DNA from 4 places in the Flavonifractor sp. An4 genome. Region 4 is predicted to be linked to each of the others. Evidence: predicted binding sites of a transcription regulator. Region 4 holds the regulator's gene; each other region holds the start of a gene.
The links. Region 4 encodes HrcA, which represses chaperone genes, less so after heat shock. Its sites were predicted from a motif close to TGTTAGCACTCNNNNNNNNNGAGTGCTAACA; they were not measured.

Region 1 (4,336 bases), on a different contig from region 4:
CCGCCGCGAAGCATTCTTCGCGGCGGACTTTTTTATTGCGAGGCAGGCGTTCCGCTGCGCTCGGCCAGAATACGGGGGAAGAAACGAAGGAACAGAATGGTGGTGACGGTAGCCGCCACGACATCGGCAATGGGCTCAGACAGGAATGTAGCCTCCGCCGACACCAGAGCGGGCAGCAGCAGCAAGCAGGCCAGAAAAACCGTCTTACGGAACAGAGAACAGAACAACGCCAGCCGCACATGACCCAGGGCGGTGGTCTCATCTACCAGAGGGTACTGGACGGCCAGAGGCAGGATCATAGCGGTAAACACCTTGATATAGCCCACTGAGCGGTCAATCAGTTCCGGATTCTGAGTAAAGAGCCGGACAAACACCGGAGACAGGGTGTAGGTCACCACAGTCATCAGGGCGCAGAAGGTCAGGCACAATCCCACAATGGATTTCATGGCCCGCTTAATCCGGGCGACGTTGCCCGCCCCGTAGTTAAAGCTGATCACCGGCTGAGTACCCAAGGTCAGGCCACCCATGGGCATGGTGATGAGAAGCAGATAGCTCTGCACAATGGTGGCGCAGACCACCAGCTTGTCGCCCAACTCTGGGCCGCCGTAGTGCTGGAGCACTGTGTTGAGGACGATGAGCAGCACGCTGTCGGTGGCAATGATCAGGAAGGGGGACAAGCCAAATGTGACGATCCGCATCATGATCTTCCGGTCAAAGCCGCCCCATCGCAGGGGCACCGGCATCTTTTTCCGCAGCAGAGAGCAGAGCACGAAGGCGCAGGATGCCATCTGGGAGATGACCGTAGCCAGAGCCGCACCCGCCACATCCAACTTTAAAACAAAGATAAAAATGGGGTCCAGCACAATATTGAGCACCGCCCCCAGCATCACTGTGGCCATACCCAGGCCAGAATAGCCTTGGGCGATCAAAAAGCTGTTCATGCCGGTGGCCATCAGGGCAAAGAAGGTGCCGGCGGTGTAGATGGTCAAATAAGTATCCGCATAGCCAAAGGTGGCCGGACTGGCGCCAAACCACTGGAGCAGCTGCCCCTTAAGCAGCAGGAACAGCCCTGTCAACCCCACCGCCAGTACCAACAGCATGAAGAAGCTGTTGGACAGCACCCGGCTGGCCTCCTTCCGGTTCCCCTCCCCCATCCGCATGGCCAGGATAGGCGAGCCGCCCAATCCAACCAGGGATGCAAAGGAACCGAGCAGGGTGACGATAGGTCCGCACACACCCACTCCTGCCAGGGCCAGATCCCCGATCTGCGGAATATTTCCGATGTAAATGCGGTCTACGATGCTATAGAGTACGCTGACCAGCTGAGCCAGCATGGTCGGAATGGCCAGCTTACATACCAGGCGAAAAACTGGATCATGCCCCAAATCGTTGGTCCGTTTCATCTCGCTCCTCCTTCAGGCAGTCCACGGCATTATACCTCTTTTTTCTGCGCTCGTAAAGGGGCTATCCTGTCAAATCACTCCACCCGCCGAAGGTTTTAGCACTCTCTTCATATGAGTGCTAAAAATTCACACTCCGTTCATGATTTTTGTTTTGCAGGGGACTATACTGAGGACAAACAAAAAGCTGCCCCTTGAAAGGAGTGTTTTTTATGAATGCACAGAAATATACCCAGAAGTCTCTGGAGGCCGTCCAGACCGCCCAGAGTCTGGCCACGGAATATGGTAACCAGCAGATCGAGCAGCCTCACCTGCTGCTGGCACTGCTCAGCGACGAGTCCGGCCTGATTCCCCAGCTGTTGGGGAACATGGGTCTCACCGTTCCCTCTTTCACCGCCGCCACCAAGGCGGAGGTGGAAAAACTGCCTCGTGTCTCCGGCTCCGGCCGTGAGCAGGGCAAGATCTATGTGGCTCAGGATGTGGACAAGTGCCTGAATACCGCCGAGTCCATTGCCTCCTCCATGAAGGACGAATATGTCTCGGTGGAGCACCTGCTGCTGGCCCTGATCGACACCGCCAACCGGGAGCTGAAGGAACTCTTCCGTACCTATAACGTCACCAAGGAAGGGGTGCTCCAGGCTCTGACCGCCGTCCGCGGCAATCAGCGGGTCACCTCCGACAACCCGGAGGACACCTACAACGCCCTGAAGAAGTATGGCTCCGACTTGGTGGAGCGGGCCCGGCAAAATAAGCTGGACCCGGTAATCGGCCGTGATGATGAGATCCGCAACGTGATCCGTATTCTGAGCCGCAAGAGCAAAAACAACCCCGTCCTCATCGGTGAACCCGGCGTAGGCAAAACCGCCATCGCCGAGGGCCTGGCCCAGCGTATCGTCAAGGGCGACGTGCCCGGCTCACTGAAGGACAAGACCATCTTCGCTCTGGATATGGGTTCCCTCATTGCGGGTGCCAAGTACCGGGGCGAGTTTGAGGAGCGGCTGAAGGCCGTCCTCAACGAGGTGAAGAAGTCCGAGGGTCGTATCATCCTCTTCATCGATGAGCTGCACACCATTGTGGGCGCCGGCAAGACCGAGGGCGCCATGGACGCCGGCAATCTGCTGAAGCCCATGCTGGCCCGTGGCGAGCTCCATTGCATTGGCGCCACCACCCTCAACGAGTACCGCCAGTATATCGAGAAGGACGCCGCCCTGGAGCGGCGGTTCCAACCCGTTATGGTCAACGAGCCCACAGTGGAGGACACCATTGCCATCCTCCGTGGCCTGAAGGAGCGCTATGAGGTGTTCCACGGCGTGAAGATCCAGGACGGCGCCATCATCGCCGCCGCTACCCTGTCCGACCGCTATATCACCGACCGTTTCCTGCCCGATAAGGCCATCGACCTGATCGACGAGGCCTGCGCCATGATCCGCACCGAGATCGACTCCATGCCCACCGAGCTGGACATCATCCAGCGTAAGATCATCCAGCACGAGATCGAGGAGGCCGCCCTGAAGAAGGAAGACGACGCCCTGTCCCGTGAGCACCTGGCCGAGATCCAGAAGGAGCTGGCCGAGATGCGGGATAAGTTCAACGCCAAGAAGGCCCAGTGGGAGAACGAGAAGAATGCCATCGGCAAGGTTCAGAAGCTGCGTGAGGACCTGGAGGCTGCCAACGCCGAGCTGGAGAAGGCTCAGCGGCAGTACGACCTGAACAAGGCCGCCGAGCTGCAGTACGGCCGCATCCCCGAGCTGCGCAAGCAGCTGGAGGCGGAGGAGGCCATCGCCAACGAAGGCAAAGCCCGTTCCCTGCTGCGGGATAAGGTCACCGAGGAGGAGATTGCCCGCATCATTGAGCGCTGGACCGGTATTCCCGTGGCCAAGCTGATGGAAGGTGAGCGCGAGAAGCTGCTCCACCTGGAAGATATCCTCCACCAGCGTGTGGTGGGCCAGGACGAGGCCGTTCGTCTGGTGTCCGAGGCCATTCTGCGCAGCCGGGCCGGTATCGCCGACCCCAACCGGCCCATCGGCTCCTTCCTGTTCCTGGGCCCCACCGGCGTGGGCAAGACCGAGCTGGCCAAGACCCTGGCCGAGGCCTTGTTTGACTCCGAGAAAAACATGGTGCGTATCGACATGAGCGAGTACATGGAGAAATTCTCTGTGTCCCGTCTGATCGGCGCCCCTCCGGGATATGTGGGCTATGAGGAGGGCGGTCAGCTCACCGAAGCCGTCCGCCGTCACCCCTACTCTGTGGTCCTCTTCGACGAGGTGGAGAAGGCCCATCCCGATGTGTTCAACATCCTGCTCCAGGTGCTGGACGACGGCCGCATTACCGACAGCCAAGGCCGCACCGTGGACTTCAAGAACACCATCATCATCCTGACCTCCAACCTGGGCTCCCAGTACCTGCTGGACGGCATCGACGCCAATGGCGAGATCACTGAGGAGGCCAAGAGCGCTGTACAGGAACTGCTGCGCCACTCCTTCCGGCCCGAGTTCCTCAACCGTCTGGATGAGATTGTGTTCTACAAGCCCCTCACCAAGGACAACATCACCCACATCATCGACCTGCTGGTAAGCGAGCTCAACCGCCGTCTGGAGGAGAAGCAGCTGAAGGTGGTCCTCACTGACGCTGCCAAGCGCTTCATCATCGACAGCGCCTACGATCCTGCTTTCGGTGCCCGTCCCCTGCGCCGCTTTGTGCAGCACGGGGTGGAAACCCTCATCAGCCGGAAGATCATCGCCGACCAGGTGGAACCTGGCGATACCCTTACCGTGGACTGCGTCAATGGCGAACTGACCGTGGAGGCCAAAAGCGTCCTCTCCGGCCAGGTCGTGGACCAGGCCTGATTCTTTCCAACTCCCACCAGCCCCTGAACGGATTTACCCCCGTTCAGGGGCTTTTTTTGATAAAATTGTGGGGAACATCGTCAGGTATTC
Region 2 (4,336 bases), on a different contig from region 4:
GCTTTTCAAGTAGTCTGCCAGCTCCTTGAGTTCACTGCCGGTGTGACCAACAGAAAACGGCTTTGCCACCACTTCCCCAAAGGGACGGAGAACAGACACCGTGCTCTTTCCCTTGGAAACATCGATCCCTGCCACATTGTTCATGTACAACGCTCCTCGTCATGGATTTGTCTTTGGCGACCAGCCATTTCATCATTGCCGATCCAATCTATTTGATGACACGGGCGCACCAATGTGGCCAACAACCTGCATAAATCGAACGCTGCGAATGAGAGGCTGGCTGACGGACTTTTCTGCGGACGCTTTGGTCCTTGGAGGTGAGCATCAGGCCAAGACGCTCTCATTCTAACAGCTTTGGCAACGATGCGGAAAAAAACACGGCTGGCTGCCGTGCCTTGAACCGTAAATATATTGTAATAGGAGGTTACTGTTATGAAACACACGGTATTGCCTGCCCTGCTGCTGGCCCTTGCCCTGTGCGGCTGCGCGGCACAGACACCGCCCCCTGCATCCCCCTCTCCGGCGGCGGAGCCGCGCCCCCTGACCCAGGAGGAGATTGACCGGGTCAACGAGGCCTTCTCACCCCTGGTGGAGCAAGACGGCGTGACCTACGTTGCCCCGGTGAGCTGCTTCTTTACCTGTTATTATGACGATGTGAAAAATCTGGACTTTGCTGACTTTTTGTACTACTTCCCCGGCGACGGCACATTGAGCGCCGAAGATGAGGCGGAGTCCGATGCCCTGAAAGCCCTGCCCGGCTACCCCTGGGGGAATTCGCCGGGTTCCGTGCCCACCCACCGCATCCTCCGCGCTTCGGTGGACCAGGCCCTGGAGCGCTACGCCGGCATCACCTCCGCCGATCTGGACACCTCCGGCGTGCCCTATCTGGAGGAATACGACGCCTGGTATACCTTCACCAGCGATTTTGGCCCCGGCTGTTTCGTGTGCGCCGGAGGCCAGGTGGACGAGGCTGCCGGAACCGCTCTGCTGTGGACTGACGAGGGGGAGGACGGCTCCCGTATTGAACTGGCCCTGGGAAAGGACGGGGAGAACTGGCACATCCGGTCCCACCGGAATACTGCCTCCGACAAGCTGCTGGAGCTGCTGGCCGGGCTGGAGGGGGAGAATATCGGCTCTGTGAGCTGGTATGGACCCAACGATCCCCTGGAGGCGGAGCAGCTGGCCGACCTTATCCGGGCCGCGGCGGCCCACCCGGTGGACCATCCTGATCTCACCCTCAATGGCTCGGACACCGACATCATATGGACCCTGGATTGCTACCTGGCCCCAAAGGATCAGGGAGCCTACTCCGAGGATGATGCGCTCCATCTCCAGGTGGGGCTGGAGGAAAACGTGGTGGAGATCTTCGGCGGGAGCAATTTGCCCCGGAGCAAGGTCCACCTGGAGGATGAGTCCCTCTACCAGCTCATTCGCACCAGCTGTGATACCCCGGACGACATCGACCAGGAGGCCTACGCCGCCTGCCGGGAACTGACCGACGCCTACTACGATGCCCGACTGGCGCAGGTGGGCGGCGAAGGCGGCTTCGTGAGCTGGGAGCTGACCTGCTTCCGGGAGGAGGACCAGGCTTCTGCTCTGGATGCCAAGGCCTACACCATCGGTGCGGCCTTCCGCACCGATCCGCCCGAGCGGGCTCCCCAACTGCTGGCCGGGGGCGCCTATGTGGACAGCCAGTTGCGGGTCCACGGCCTGGACTGGCAGGCCACCTATCTGGTGACCATCGGCGGCCAGCCCACCGGAGTGCTCCGGCTGGGAGAGCCGACGGACGACGGCCCCCTGAGCCACTTTGACAGCGTGGAGGCTCTCCGGGCCGCCCTGTGGACGCCGGGAGAGGAATTGTAAACATTTCTTGAACCCCCTTGCAATTTTTCATACGAAGGATTATGATAGCGTTAGCACTCTGGATAATTGAGTGCTAACGCTATGTTTTTAAAAACACTTTCATATACAGGAGGCATTCATCGTGGAAAAGAAAGAATTTCAGGCGGAATCCAAGCGACTGCTGGACCTGATGATCAACTCCATCTATACCCACAAGGAGATCTTCCTGCGGGAGATCATCTCCAACGCCAGCGACGCCATGGACAAGCTGGCCTATAAGGCCCTCACCGACGACAAGGTGGGCCTGGACCGGTCAGAGCTGAAGATTACCCTCACCCCCGACCAGATCGCCCGTACCCTCACCATCAGCGACAACGGCATCGGTATGACCAAGGAGGAGCTGGAGCAGAACCTGGGCACCATCGCCCGCAGCGGCTCCCTCCAGTTTAAGCAGGAGATGGCCAAGCAGGAGAAGGCCGAGGGGGATACCACCGACATCATCGGTCAGTTCGGCGTGGGCTTCTATTCCGCCTTCATGGTGGCCGACCATGTTACCGTTACCAGCAAGGCCTACGGCGCCGGCCAGGCCTGGAAGTGGGAGTCTGACGGTACCGACGGCTACACCATCGAGCCCTGCGAGAAGGACAAGGTGGGTACCGACATCGTGCTCCACATCAAGGCCAACACCGACGACGACCACTACGACGAGTATCTGGAGCAGTACCGCATCGCCGATCTGGTGAAGAAGTACTCCGACTATATCCACTACCCCATCGTCATGCTCATGCACAAGTCCCGCCAGAAGCCTCGCCCGGAGGACGCCGGCGACGACTACAAGCCCGAGTGGGAGGACTATGATGAGTGGGAGACCCTCAACTCCATGGTGCCCTTGTGGCAGCGGCCCAAGAGCGAGGTCAAGCCCGAGGAATACAACCAGTTCTACAAGGAGAAGTACGGCGACTGGGAGGACCCCCTGAGCGTGATCCACGTCTCCGCCGAGGGTACCGTGGAGTACAAGGCTATGCTCTACATCCCCTCTCACGCCCCCTATGACTTCTACACCCGGGAATATGAGAAGGGCCTGCAGCTCTACTCCTCCGGCGTGCTCATCATGGACAAGTGCGCCGACCTGCTGCCCGAGCACTTCCGCTTCGTCAAGGGCGTGGTGGACTCCCAGGACTTCTCCCTGAACATTTCCCGCGAGATGCTCCAGCACACCCGCCAGCTGAAGGTCATTGCCAACAACCTGGAGAAGAAGATCAAGGCCGAGCTGCTCCGCCTCCAGAAGGAGGACCGGGAGAAGTACGAGACCTTCTGGAAGGCCTTCGGTCCCCAGATCAAGATGGGTGTGGTGGCCGACTACGGCGTCCACAAGGACCTGCTCAGCGACCTGCTGCTGTTCTGGTCCTCCAGGGAGGGCAAGCTGACCACCCTGGCCGAGTACAAGGAGCGGATGCCCGAGGACCAGCAGTACGTCTACTTTGCCTGCGGCGAGGATACCGCCAAGCTGGACAAGCTGCCCCAGGCCGAGCGCATCCGGGACAAGGGCTACGAGATCCTCTACCTCACCGCCGAGGCCGACCAGTTCGTGATCAACGTGCTGGGCGCGGTGGACGGCAAGGCCTTCAAGTCGGTGGACGACGACGACGCCCTGCCTGAGACCGACGAGGAGAAGGCCGCCCTGGAGCAGAAGGCGGAGGAGAACAAGCCGGTGCTGGACTTCCTGAAGGAGACCCTGGGGGGCGACATCCACGAAGCCCGCCTGTCCAAGATCCTGAAGAGCGGCGCCGTGTGCCTCACCACCGACGGCCCCATCACTCTGGAGATGGAGAAGTACTTCCAGCGGATGGACCCGGACAACGCCGACAACATGAAGGCCCAGCGGGTGCTGGAGCTCAACCCCGATTCGGACGCCTTTGCTGCCCTGAAGCGGGCGGTGGCCGAGGACAAGGACCTGGCCGCCAAGTACGCCCAGCTGCTGTATGCCCAGGCCCAGCTCATCGCCGGTCTGCCTCTGGCCGACCCCGCGGGCTACACCGAGCTGGTGTGCTCCCTGATGAAGTAATGAATCACAAAAGGCCCCGCTGCCGTTGGCAGCGGGGCCTTTTTGCATGGAATTGTAAACTTAGGGAGTAACTACGATCAGAATGCCGGGAATACCGCCGGCAACGCTGGCGCCCATCATAACAAAGTAGGTGCCGTTGGTGTAAATCAGGGTGGTGCCGCCGTCGTCATTGACGAAGCTGTCCATGTACCGGAAGCCGCTGGCCACCAGGGCGGCGGCATAGCGCTCGGCGAAGTCCTCGCCGTGACCGGCGTTCTTGATGCTGGTGTAGGAGTAGAAGAAGCCGCCGGAGTTGTCGGAGGGATCATAGGTGCTGTTCGTGGCGTAGGTGCCCATCACCAGACCGAAGTCAGGCACGCCGGCGAACCGGGAGTAGGACTGGTAACCGGAGCTGGCGGGCTTCTTCACGGTGACGGTGCAGGAAGCGCT
Region 3 (4,336 bases), on a different contig from region 4:
CAGTGCGGGCCAGGGAGCCGCCGTAGGTCAGGCCCTTGCCGGTCAGCACGCCGTTAAACTCGTTGCGGATCCGCTTATACTGGCCAAACAGGTAGCCGATCTCACGGGCGCCCACGCCGATGTCGCCGGCGGGCACGTCGGTGTCAGGGCCAATGTGGCGCTGCAGCTCAGTCATGAAGGACTGGCAGAAACGCATGACCTCGTTGCTGCTCTTGCCCTTGGGATCAAAGTCGGAACCGCCCTTGCCGCCGCCCATGGGCAGACCGGTCAGGGAGTTCTTGAATACCTGCTCAAAGCCCAGAAACTTGATGATGGACAGGTTGACGGAGGGATGGAACCGCAGGCCGCCCTTGGAGGGGCCGATGGCGGTGGAGAACTGCACCCGGTAGCCGCGGTTCACCTGGACCTGGCCATGGTCGTCCACCCAGGACACGCGGAACAGCAGGCTGCGCTCAGGCTCCACCATACGGTCCATAATGCCCATCTTGGCCAGCTCGGGCTTCTGATTGTACACGGGCTGGAGGGATTCCATAACCTCGCCTACAGCCTGGAGGAACTCGGGCTCATGGGCGTTCTTCTTGCAGACGCCTTCGTACACGTTCTGAAGGTAAGAATTGGTGATCGTAAATGCCATAATGCCAAACCCCTTTGCTTGGCGGCCCTAGGGGGACCGACCGAAATTTGATTGTGTTCAGCTGTTCAGAGGAACACTTTGCTGTGTTGAAGTTATTATAATTCATAGCGCCATGAAATGCAAGAGAAAAAAGAAGAATTGCATATTTGACGAAAAACACCCGATCCGACCGGTAGGAAGTGCACCAGTTTGACTGCCAGGTTGCAAAGAGGAACGGGCGGTCGCATTGGCGACCGCCCGTGGCATATGTAATACCTTAGTTCTTCTTTTTGCCGACCACCAGCAGGATCACGCCGATGACGATGAACATGGTGCCGGGGTTAGCGGTACCGCTGCTCATGATGCTGGTGAACTGGGCCTCCAGGCTGTTGTTCTGCATAAAACCGTAACCGGCGCAGCCGATACCGGCGATGATCAGAATGATACCCAGGATAAACATATGGACACTCCTTTCTCTTTGTACTCTCTTTTTCTGTTCCCATTGAGGCGGGAAAAGATCATCTGGGCGCAGGGTCCAAATGGCAACTATTATACTCAAGTTCGAAAGAAAGTCAATCGAAAGCCGTAATAAATTTTGCGTGTTAACATAGGATAATAAATATAAGGTATGAAAAACTCTTTGACGGAAGGTGGAAAAAGCATTATACTAAAATCAGGATAGGAGGTGTCCTTATGAAGCATATCGTCATCACCATCGGCCGTGAATATGGCTCCGGCGGACGGCTCATTGCCAAACAGTTGTCCGAGGAGATGGGCATCACGTTCTACGACAAGCAGCTGATCTCCGATGTGGCCAAAAAGACCGGCTTTTCCGAGCACTTTATCCGCAACGCCGAGCATCAGCGCCCCACCAACAGTTTTCTCTATGACCTCTATACCAGCGTACAGACGCCGTCGGTACCCGACCAGGTGTTTATCGCTCAGGCCAAGGTCATTAAGGAGGCTGCTGCCAGAGAGTCCTGCGTCATTGTAGGCCGCTGTGCCGACTATATTCTCCGGGATCAGCCCCGCTGCCTGAAGGTGTTTGTCAATGCGCCTCTGGATCAGCGAATCCGCCGCGTCCGGGAGGAGTACGGTGTACAGGAGAACAATCTGGAGAGCTATGTGATCCGGCAGGATAAAGCCAGGGCCTCCTATTATAACTATTTTGCCACCGGCCGCTGGGGACAGAGTCGGGAATACGATTTGTGCGTCAACAGCCGCATCGGTATCGACGCCTGTGTGGCTGTGATTCGTGCCGCAGCCCAGGCGATTGCCGACAGCTGATTTTTTAAAAAGCCGGAACCCGTTGCACCGCAACGGGTTCCGGCTTTTTTTATGGAAAAAATCTCATAAATTGTGAACAATATTGATTGATTGTGTGAACATTAGCACTCTCCTATTGACAGTGCTAATTCTGGTGTTATAATAAGGCTGTGCTTAGGAAAGAGGACCGAAAGGGAATCGGACCGAGGTACGGTTACAAGAAAACAAAGCAGGTAACAAAAGCTCGCCACCGAGAGGTCCCACTCCCCAGCTACGAGCCGCAGAAGACGAATGGAGGTATGACTTATGTTACCTAGCATTTTTGGTGAGAATTTGTTTGATGAGTTTTTCCAGGACCCCTTTGACCGGATGTCGGTTTTTTCCGATCACAACCCGCTCTATGGTAAGCACGGTAAGAATCTGATGAAGACCGATGTGCGGGAGACTGAGAATACCTATGAGTTGGATGTGGATCTGCCCGGCTTTAAGAAGGATGAGGTCCAGCTGGAACTGAAGGATGGCTGTCTGACAATCAGCGCTGCCAAGGGCCTGGACAAGGATGAGGAGGAAAAGAACGGCCGTTATCTGCGCCGGGAGCGCTATGCGGGCCAGTGCAGCCGCAGCTTCTATGTGGGCGATCATGTGGAAGCCAAGGATGTCTCCGCTAAGTTTGAGGATGGCATTCTGAAGATTACCCTGCCCAAGATGGTTCAGCAGCTGCCTGTGAACCACACCATTGCCATCGAGTAAGCAAGTATTAAAAATGGGCGCGCTGCATATTGCAGCGCGCCCGTTTTTTTGACATACGGGATCTTTACCAAGGAGCCCTTGAATCTGTTCTGCCGGCTATGGTATGATGATTTCGCTTGAAAAGCCCTTTGGCAACCAGCGGTTGCGGAAGTTCAAGCCAAACTTTATGGCGAAAAACCGGATGGTTTGATAGGCTGAACCTGTCCGGTAAGGCCGGAAGAAAGGATGGCGAGAAAGAATGACCTTGGGAGAGCGGATTCTGAATTACCGCAAGCGCGCAGGTATGTCTCAGGAAAAACTGGCCGAACTGCTGGGGGTGTCCCGTCAGGTGGTGAGCAAGTGGGAAGGCGATGCTGCCCAGCCGGAACTGGATAAGATTGTGGCACTGGCCAGGCTGTTTGGGATTACCACGGACCAGCTGCTGCTGGGAGAGATGCCAAATCCGGGGCCGCCCACAGAGGCTGCGCCTGAGAAGAGAGAACCCAGATGGTATCTGCTGGGGATTTTGCCGCTGGCGGTGGGCGCGTATTTACTGATCCGGGGAGTGCTGCAGCTTTCTGCGGTGAGCGGCTTGTGTGAGTTTATGAAGTTACCCGGATTCCTGTCATAGGGGGATAAGAGAATGGATCTTGATCTTTATAATAGTAGTATGGACCGTGTGATGTCTTTTATGTATGGTCCTATCATTACTCAGATCGTACTGGGCGGAATCCTGGTAGCAGCAGGGGTGTTAATCCTGGTCCTGGGGCACCGCCGTTATCGACGGAAATATGGAAAGTAAGAGGAAGTAAAAAAGTTTTTTGAATTTGAAAAAAACACTTGACGGCAGAGTTAAGTTGTGCTATCTTAATATCAGAAATGATAATCATTACTGATTAGCACTTCCGGCTAACCCGAAATGAAATAAAATGAATGACAAATTAGGAGGAAAATCACATGAAAAAGTGGGTCTGCTCTGTTTGCGGTTATGTTCACGAAGGGGATTCCGCCCCTGATTTCTGCCCCATCTGCAAGGCTCCCAAGGAGAAGTTCGTGCTCCAGGGCGGCGATAAGACCTGGGCTTCTGAGCACGTGGTAGGCGTGGCCAAGGGCGCTCCCGAGGAGATCATCCAGGGCCTGCGTGAGAACTTCCAGGGCGAGTGCTCTGAGGTTGGTATGTACCTGGCTATGGCCCGTGTGGCTCACCGCGAGGGCTATCCCGAGATCGGCCTGTACTGGGAGAAGGCTGCCTACGAAGAGGCTGAGCACGCCGCTAAGTTTGCCGAGCTGCTGGGCGAGGTCGTGACCGACTCCACCAAGAAGAACCTGGAGATGCGTGTGGACGCCGAGAACGGCGCTACCCAGGGCAAGACTGACCTGGCTAAGCTGGCCAAGCAGCACAACCTGGACGCCATCCACGACACCGTTCACGAGATGGCTCGCGACGAGGCCCGCCACGGCAAGGCTTTCGAGGGCCTGCTGAAGCGTTACTTCGGCTAATTGAAACCGCATAAATAAGCACTTTTTGAGAGGGAATGGGGAAACCTGTTCCCTCTCTTTTTGCGCCTCCGCCGCTCCATTGTGGATATTTTTGTGGCATTTCTTTCTTTTCCATCCGTGAAAACTTTCCACATGTGGATATTCAGTTTTTTGCCCTATATCAAGCGGTTTTTACCGCTTAATACCGAAAAATAAAGAGAAATTAACAACTTTTGAGAAGTTTTTGCT
Region 4 (4,336 bases):
TACCGTGGCCATCTTCGCCGTGGGCGGCACCACCGCCATCATTATCGGCCGTGAGATCGGCGCCGGGCGCCGGGAACACCTCTATGAGATCGGGGCCACTTTGAACACTCTGGCCATGATCTGCGGCCTGGTGATCGGCGGGCTGCTGGTCACCTTCACCCATACCTTCTTCCCCACCCTGGTCTATCCCTTCTTCCATCTGTCCCCCATGGCGGGAGAAATTGCTACCATGATGCTCACCATGATCGGCGTCTGTCTCCCCCTGCGGGCCTTCAACTCGGTGAATACCGTGGGCGTGCTCCGGGGCGGCGGCGACGTGCGGGCGGCCTCCCTCATCGACGTGTGCCCCCTGTGGCTGGTGGCCCTTCCCCTGTCCGCCCTCTTCGGTCTGGTGCTGAAGTGGGGTGTCTTCTGGGTGTATGTGGGCGTTATCATGGAGCAGATCACCAAATTTATTGTGGGTGTGCCCCGGTTCCGCTCCAAGGCCTGGATCAATGACGTGACCCAATATGTGAAGAAAGAGGAGGTCTCCCAATGAAGATCACCGTTCTAATGGAAAACTCCGCCCAGGATGGACTGATTCCCGAGCATGGCCTGTCCTTTTATGTGGAATACCGGGGCGGCCGCTACCTGCTGGATGCCGGAGAGTGCGGCGCGGTGGTGTACAACGCCGCCAGGCTGGGGGTAGACCTTTCAAAGGTGGACAAGGCCGCTCTGTCCCACGGGCACTATGACCACGCCGACGGCTTCAACGCCTTCTTCGCCGTCAATCCCTCCGCCGCCGTCTACGCCCGGCCCCGGATCACCGACCCGGAGATCTGGGCGGAGAAGGAGTACATTGGCGTCAACATGGGGATGTTCTGCCGGCACGAGAAGCGCTTTGACCTGGCGGAGGGACCCCGGGATCTGGCGGAGGGCCTCCACCTGATCCCCGACCGGGTGAAGCATGAGCAGTCCCTGGTGGCTGAGACCTCCGAAGGTCTGGTGGTCCTCAACTCCTGTTGCCACGCCGGAGTGGTGAAGATTCTCACCCAGCTCTCCGAACAGTTCCCCGGCACCCCGATCCGTGCGGTATTGGGCGGCTTTCATCTGATGGGCAAGGAGGGCGTGACCACCCTGGGCCCTACCCCGGAGAAGGTACGATCCATCGCCGCCGCCCTGCGGGATGATTTAAAGGTACAGGACATCTATACCGGCCACTGCACCGGAGATCCCGCCTACGCCCTGCTGGAGGAGGAACTGGGCGACAGGCTTCACCACCTCACCGCCGGAGCGGTGTATGAATTTGCCGACTGAATCAAAAAGGACGCGCCTGCGGCGCGTCCTTTTCTTATAATTCCCGTTCCATTCTAATATCGGACAGTTGAAACCACTTGTCAGAATACGTGACGTATTCAAATCCCAGCTTCTCATAGATCCGCAGGGCAGCCTTCAGCTTGTGGTTGGAGGTGATCACGATGGTCTTTTGTCCCGCGTCCCGGGCGGCCTGGATCACCGCCTCCATCAGGGCGGTGCCAATGCCCCGCTCCCGGTACTCCTCTTTGACGCCGAACTTCAGTGCCTCGCACACACCGTCGCCCTGAAGCTCCAGCATGACCATGCCCACAATCTCCCGGCCGCAGCGGGCCAGCAGCACACGGCCGCCCCCGGCGATAAAGCGGTGCGGATCGGCCAGCATCTCCAGGTCTACCGGCTCCAGCAGGTCATACTCCAGCAGCCAGGGCAGAGAGATGTCCTCCAGATCCTGTTTGTAGCGCTCCTCGTAGTCAATGATCTCCACGGGCACCGTTCCGTCCACAGAGACACCCCTCCTGTTTGCAAGTATTGTTCCTTATTGGATAGAATACCATTGAACGGCTCCCGCGTCAACCGCTCTGATTTGCATTCTGAAGGTCTGTCTGCTATCTTTTCTTCGTTCACATTTAATTTACAACCCTGCCTATTGACTTTTTTCCCGGACGGTGCTACATTATCTTTAGCACTCAGGTAGTATGAGTGCTAAATCAAAAGTGAGGTGGCCGCTATGGATTTAACCGAACGCAAAAAACGAATCCTGCGCGCCATCATCGAAAGTTACATCCAGTCGGCGGAGCCGGTGGGTTCCAAGGCCATTGCCTCTTCCATCGGCATGGAGATCTCTTCCGCCACCATCCGAAACGAGATGGCGGATCTGGAATCTCTGGGACTGCTGGAAAAGCCCCATACCTCCGCCGGACGCATCCCCTCTCCCAAGGGGTATCGGTTCTACGTCAACGAACTGATGGAGGAGCACAAGCTCTCCCTTCAGGAGACCGAGCGCATCAACCAGGCCCTGCGGATGAAGATGCAGGAGCTGGACCGGGTGCTGGACCAGGCCGGCCGGGTGGTGTCTCAGTTGACCAACTACCCCGCCTTTGCTCTGTCCTCCGGCATGAGCCGGGTGACGATCCGCCGGTTTGACCTTCTGATGGTGGAGCACAACGCCTTTATCATCGTGGTAATGACCGACACCAATGTGGTGCGCAACCGGCTGATCCGGCTGCCCTCCGATTTGACGGAGGCTCAGCTGCAGATGCTCAACACCCTGCTCAACGCCACCTTTACCGGCCTGCCTCTGGATGAGATCACGCCGGAGCTGATGCGGGTGGCCCAGCACGCCGCCGGAGAGGCCTACGGGCTCATCTCCTTGGTGGTCTCCTTCGCGATGGAGGTGCTGGAAAGCCTGGAGCAGCGCACCGTCCACACCTCGGGCATCGCCCATCTGCTGGAGCTGCCTGAGTACCGCTCTTTGGAGCGGGCCCAGCCGCTGCTGAGCTACCTCTCCGAGGACGCCGATCCCGCCCGCTTCCCCGTTCCCAAGGACGCCGCCATGAAGATCCTCATCGGCCCGGAAAATGTGGCCGACGCATTGAAGGATACCAGCGTGGTGGTGGCCAGCTACGATATCGGCGACGGAATGCGTGGCGTTATCGGTGTGGTGGGACCTACCCGTATGGATTATGCCAAAATTACCGCCCGCCTTTCCTATCTGGCCGAGGGACTGTCCCGGCTGTTCGGGCAGGGCGAGCTGCCGGGCGGCAGCGACGATCATAAATAGGAGATGAATGCATCCCATGAGTAAGAAAGAGAAACAGCCCGAAGAGGTCATCCCCGAGGAGCAGACCGCGCAGACCGCCGCCCCCGAGGCCGCGGAGGATGCCCCCAATCCCCTGCTGGAGGAGCTGGAGGCTCTGAAGCAGAACCTCACCGACCAGGAGGACAAATTCCTCCGCCTGGCCGCCGAGTACGACAACTACCGCCGCCGCAGCCAGAAGGAAAAGGAGTCGGCCTGGGCCGATTCCAAGGCGGAGACCGCCGCCGCCTTCCTGCCGGTGTACGATAACCTGGAGCGGGCCCTCAAGCAGGACACCGCCGACGAGGCCTATAAGAAGGGCGTGGAAATGACCATGACCCAGCTGAAGGAGGTCCTCTCCAAGCTGGGCATTCAGGAGATCCCCGCCCTGGGCGAGACCTTCGACCCCAACCTGCACAACGCCGTCATGCACGTGGAGGACGAGAACGCCGGAGAGAACACCATCGTAGAGGTGTTCCAGGCCGGTTTCCGCACCGAAGAAAAGGTGATCCGGTTCTCCATGGTCAAGGTGGCCAACTAATTCATGTTAAAAAACAATTTACGATATATTGGAGGAATTGATTATGTCTAAGATCATCGGTATCGACCTCGGTACGACCAACTCTTGTGTTGCTGTTATGGAAGGCGGCGAGGCCGTCGTTATCGCCAACGCGGAAGGCAACCGCACCACCCCCTCTGTCGTGGCCTTCTCCAAGGACGGCGAGCGCATGGTGGGCCAGGTGGCCAAGCGCCAGGCTATCACCAACCCCGACCGCACCATCGCTTCCATCAAGCGTGAGATGGGCTCCAACTACAAGGTGAACGTGGACGGCAAGGCCTACACCCCCCAGGAGATCTCCGCTATGATCCTGCAGAAGCTGAAGGCGGACGCCGAGGCTTATCTGGGCCAGCCTGTCACCGAGGCTGTCATCACTGTTCCCGCTTACTTCACCGACGCTCAGCGTCAGGCCACCAAGGACGCCGGCCGCATCGCCGGTCTGGACGTGAAGCGTATCATCAACGAGCCCACTGCCGCCGCTCTGGCCTACGGCGTGGATAAGGAGACCGACCAGAAGATCATGGTGTACGACCTGGGCGGCGGTACCTTCGACGTGTCCGTGCTGGAGGTTGGCGACGGCGTCATCGAGGTGCTGGCCACCGCCGGTAACAACCGTCTGGGCGGCGACGACTTCGACAAGGCCGTCATGGACTGGATGGCCGCCGAGTTCAAGAAGGACACCGGCA

Region 1: the regulator HrcA is predicted to act here: its motif matches at 1,497-1,527, upstream of clpB (ATP-dependent chaperone ClpB).
Region 2: the regulator HrcA is predicted to act here: its motif matches at 1,912-1,942, upstream of htpG (molecular chaperone HtpG).
Region 3: the regulator HrcA is predicted to act here: its motif matches at 2,000-2,030, upstream of B5F94_RS09170 (Hsp20/alpha crystallin family protein).

Annotation. Positions count from the first base shown of each region.
Region 1 covers NZ_NFIL01000004.1:66,934-71,269, reverse strand. The annotation lists gene B5F94_RS03260 (MATE family efflux transporter) at 33-1,403, opposite strand; gene clpB (ATP-dependent chaperone ClpB) at 1,613-4,246, shown strand.
Region 2 covers NZ_NFIL01000057.1:1,201-5,536, forward strand. The annotation lists gene B5F94_RS14815 (IS110 family transposase) at 1-144, opposite strand, end outside; gene B5F94_RS14820 (hypothetical protein) at 433-1,863, shown strand; gene htpG (molecular chaperone HtpG) at 1,985-3,907, shown strand; gene B5F94_RS14830 (Ig-like domain-containing protein) at 3,968-4,336, opposite strand, start outside.
Region 3 covers NZ_NFIL01000018.1:14,719-19,054, reverse strand. The annotation lists gene gdhA (NADP-specific glutamate dehydrogenase) at 1-634, opposite strand, end outside; gene B5F94_RS09180 (DUF3185 family protein) at 891-1,073, opposite strand; gene B5F94_RS09175 (AAA family ATPase) at 1,307-1,900, shown strand; gene B5F94_RS09170 (Hsp20/alpha crystallin family protein) at 2,186-2,629, shown strand; gene B5F94_RS09165 (helix-turn-helix domain-containing protein) at 2,868-3,239, shown strand; gene B5F94_RS09160 (NADH peroxidase) at 3,566-4,108, shown strand.
Region 4 covers NZ_NFIL01000008.1:69,819-74,154, reverse strand. The annotation lists gene B5F94_RS05520 (MATE family efflux transporter) at 1-538, shown strand, start outside; gene B5F94_RS05515 (MBL fold metallo-hydrolase) at 535-1,296, shown strand; gene B5F94_RS05510 (GNAT family N-acetyltransferase) at 1,331-1,798, opposite strand; gene hrcA (heat-inducible transcriptional repressor HrcA) at 2,024-3,076, shown strand; gene grpE (nucleotide exchange factor GrpE) at 3,093-3,632, shown strand; gene dnaK (molecular chaperone DnaK) at 3,676-4,336, shown strand, end outside.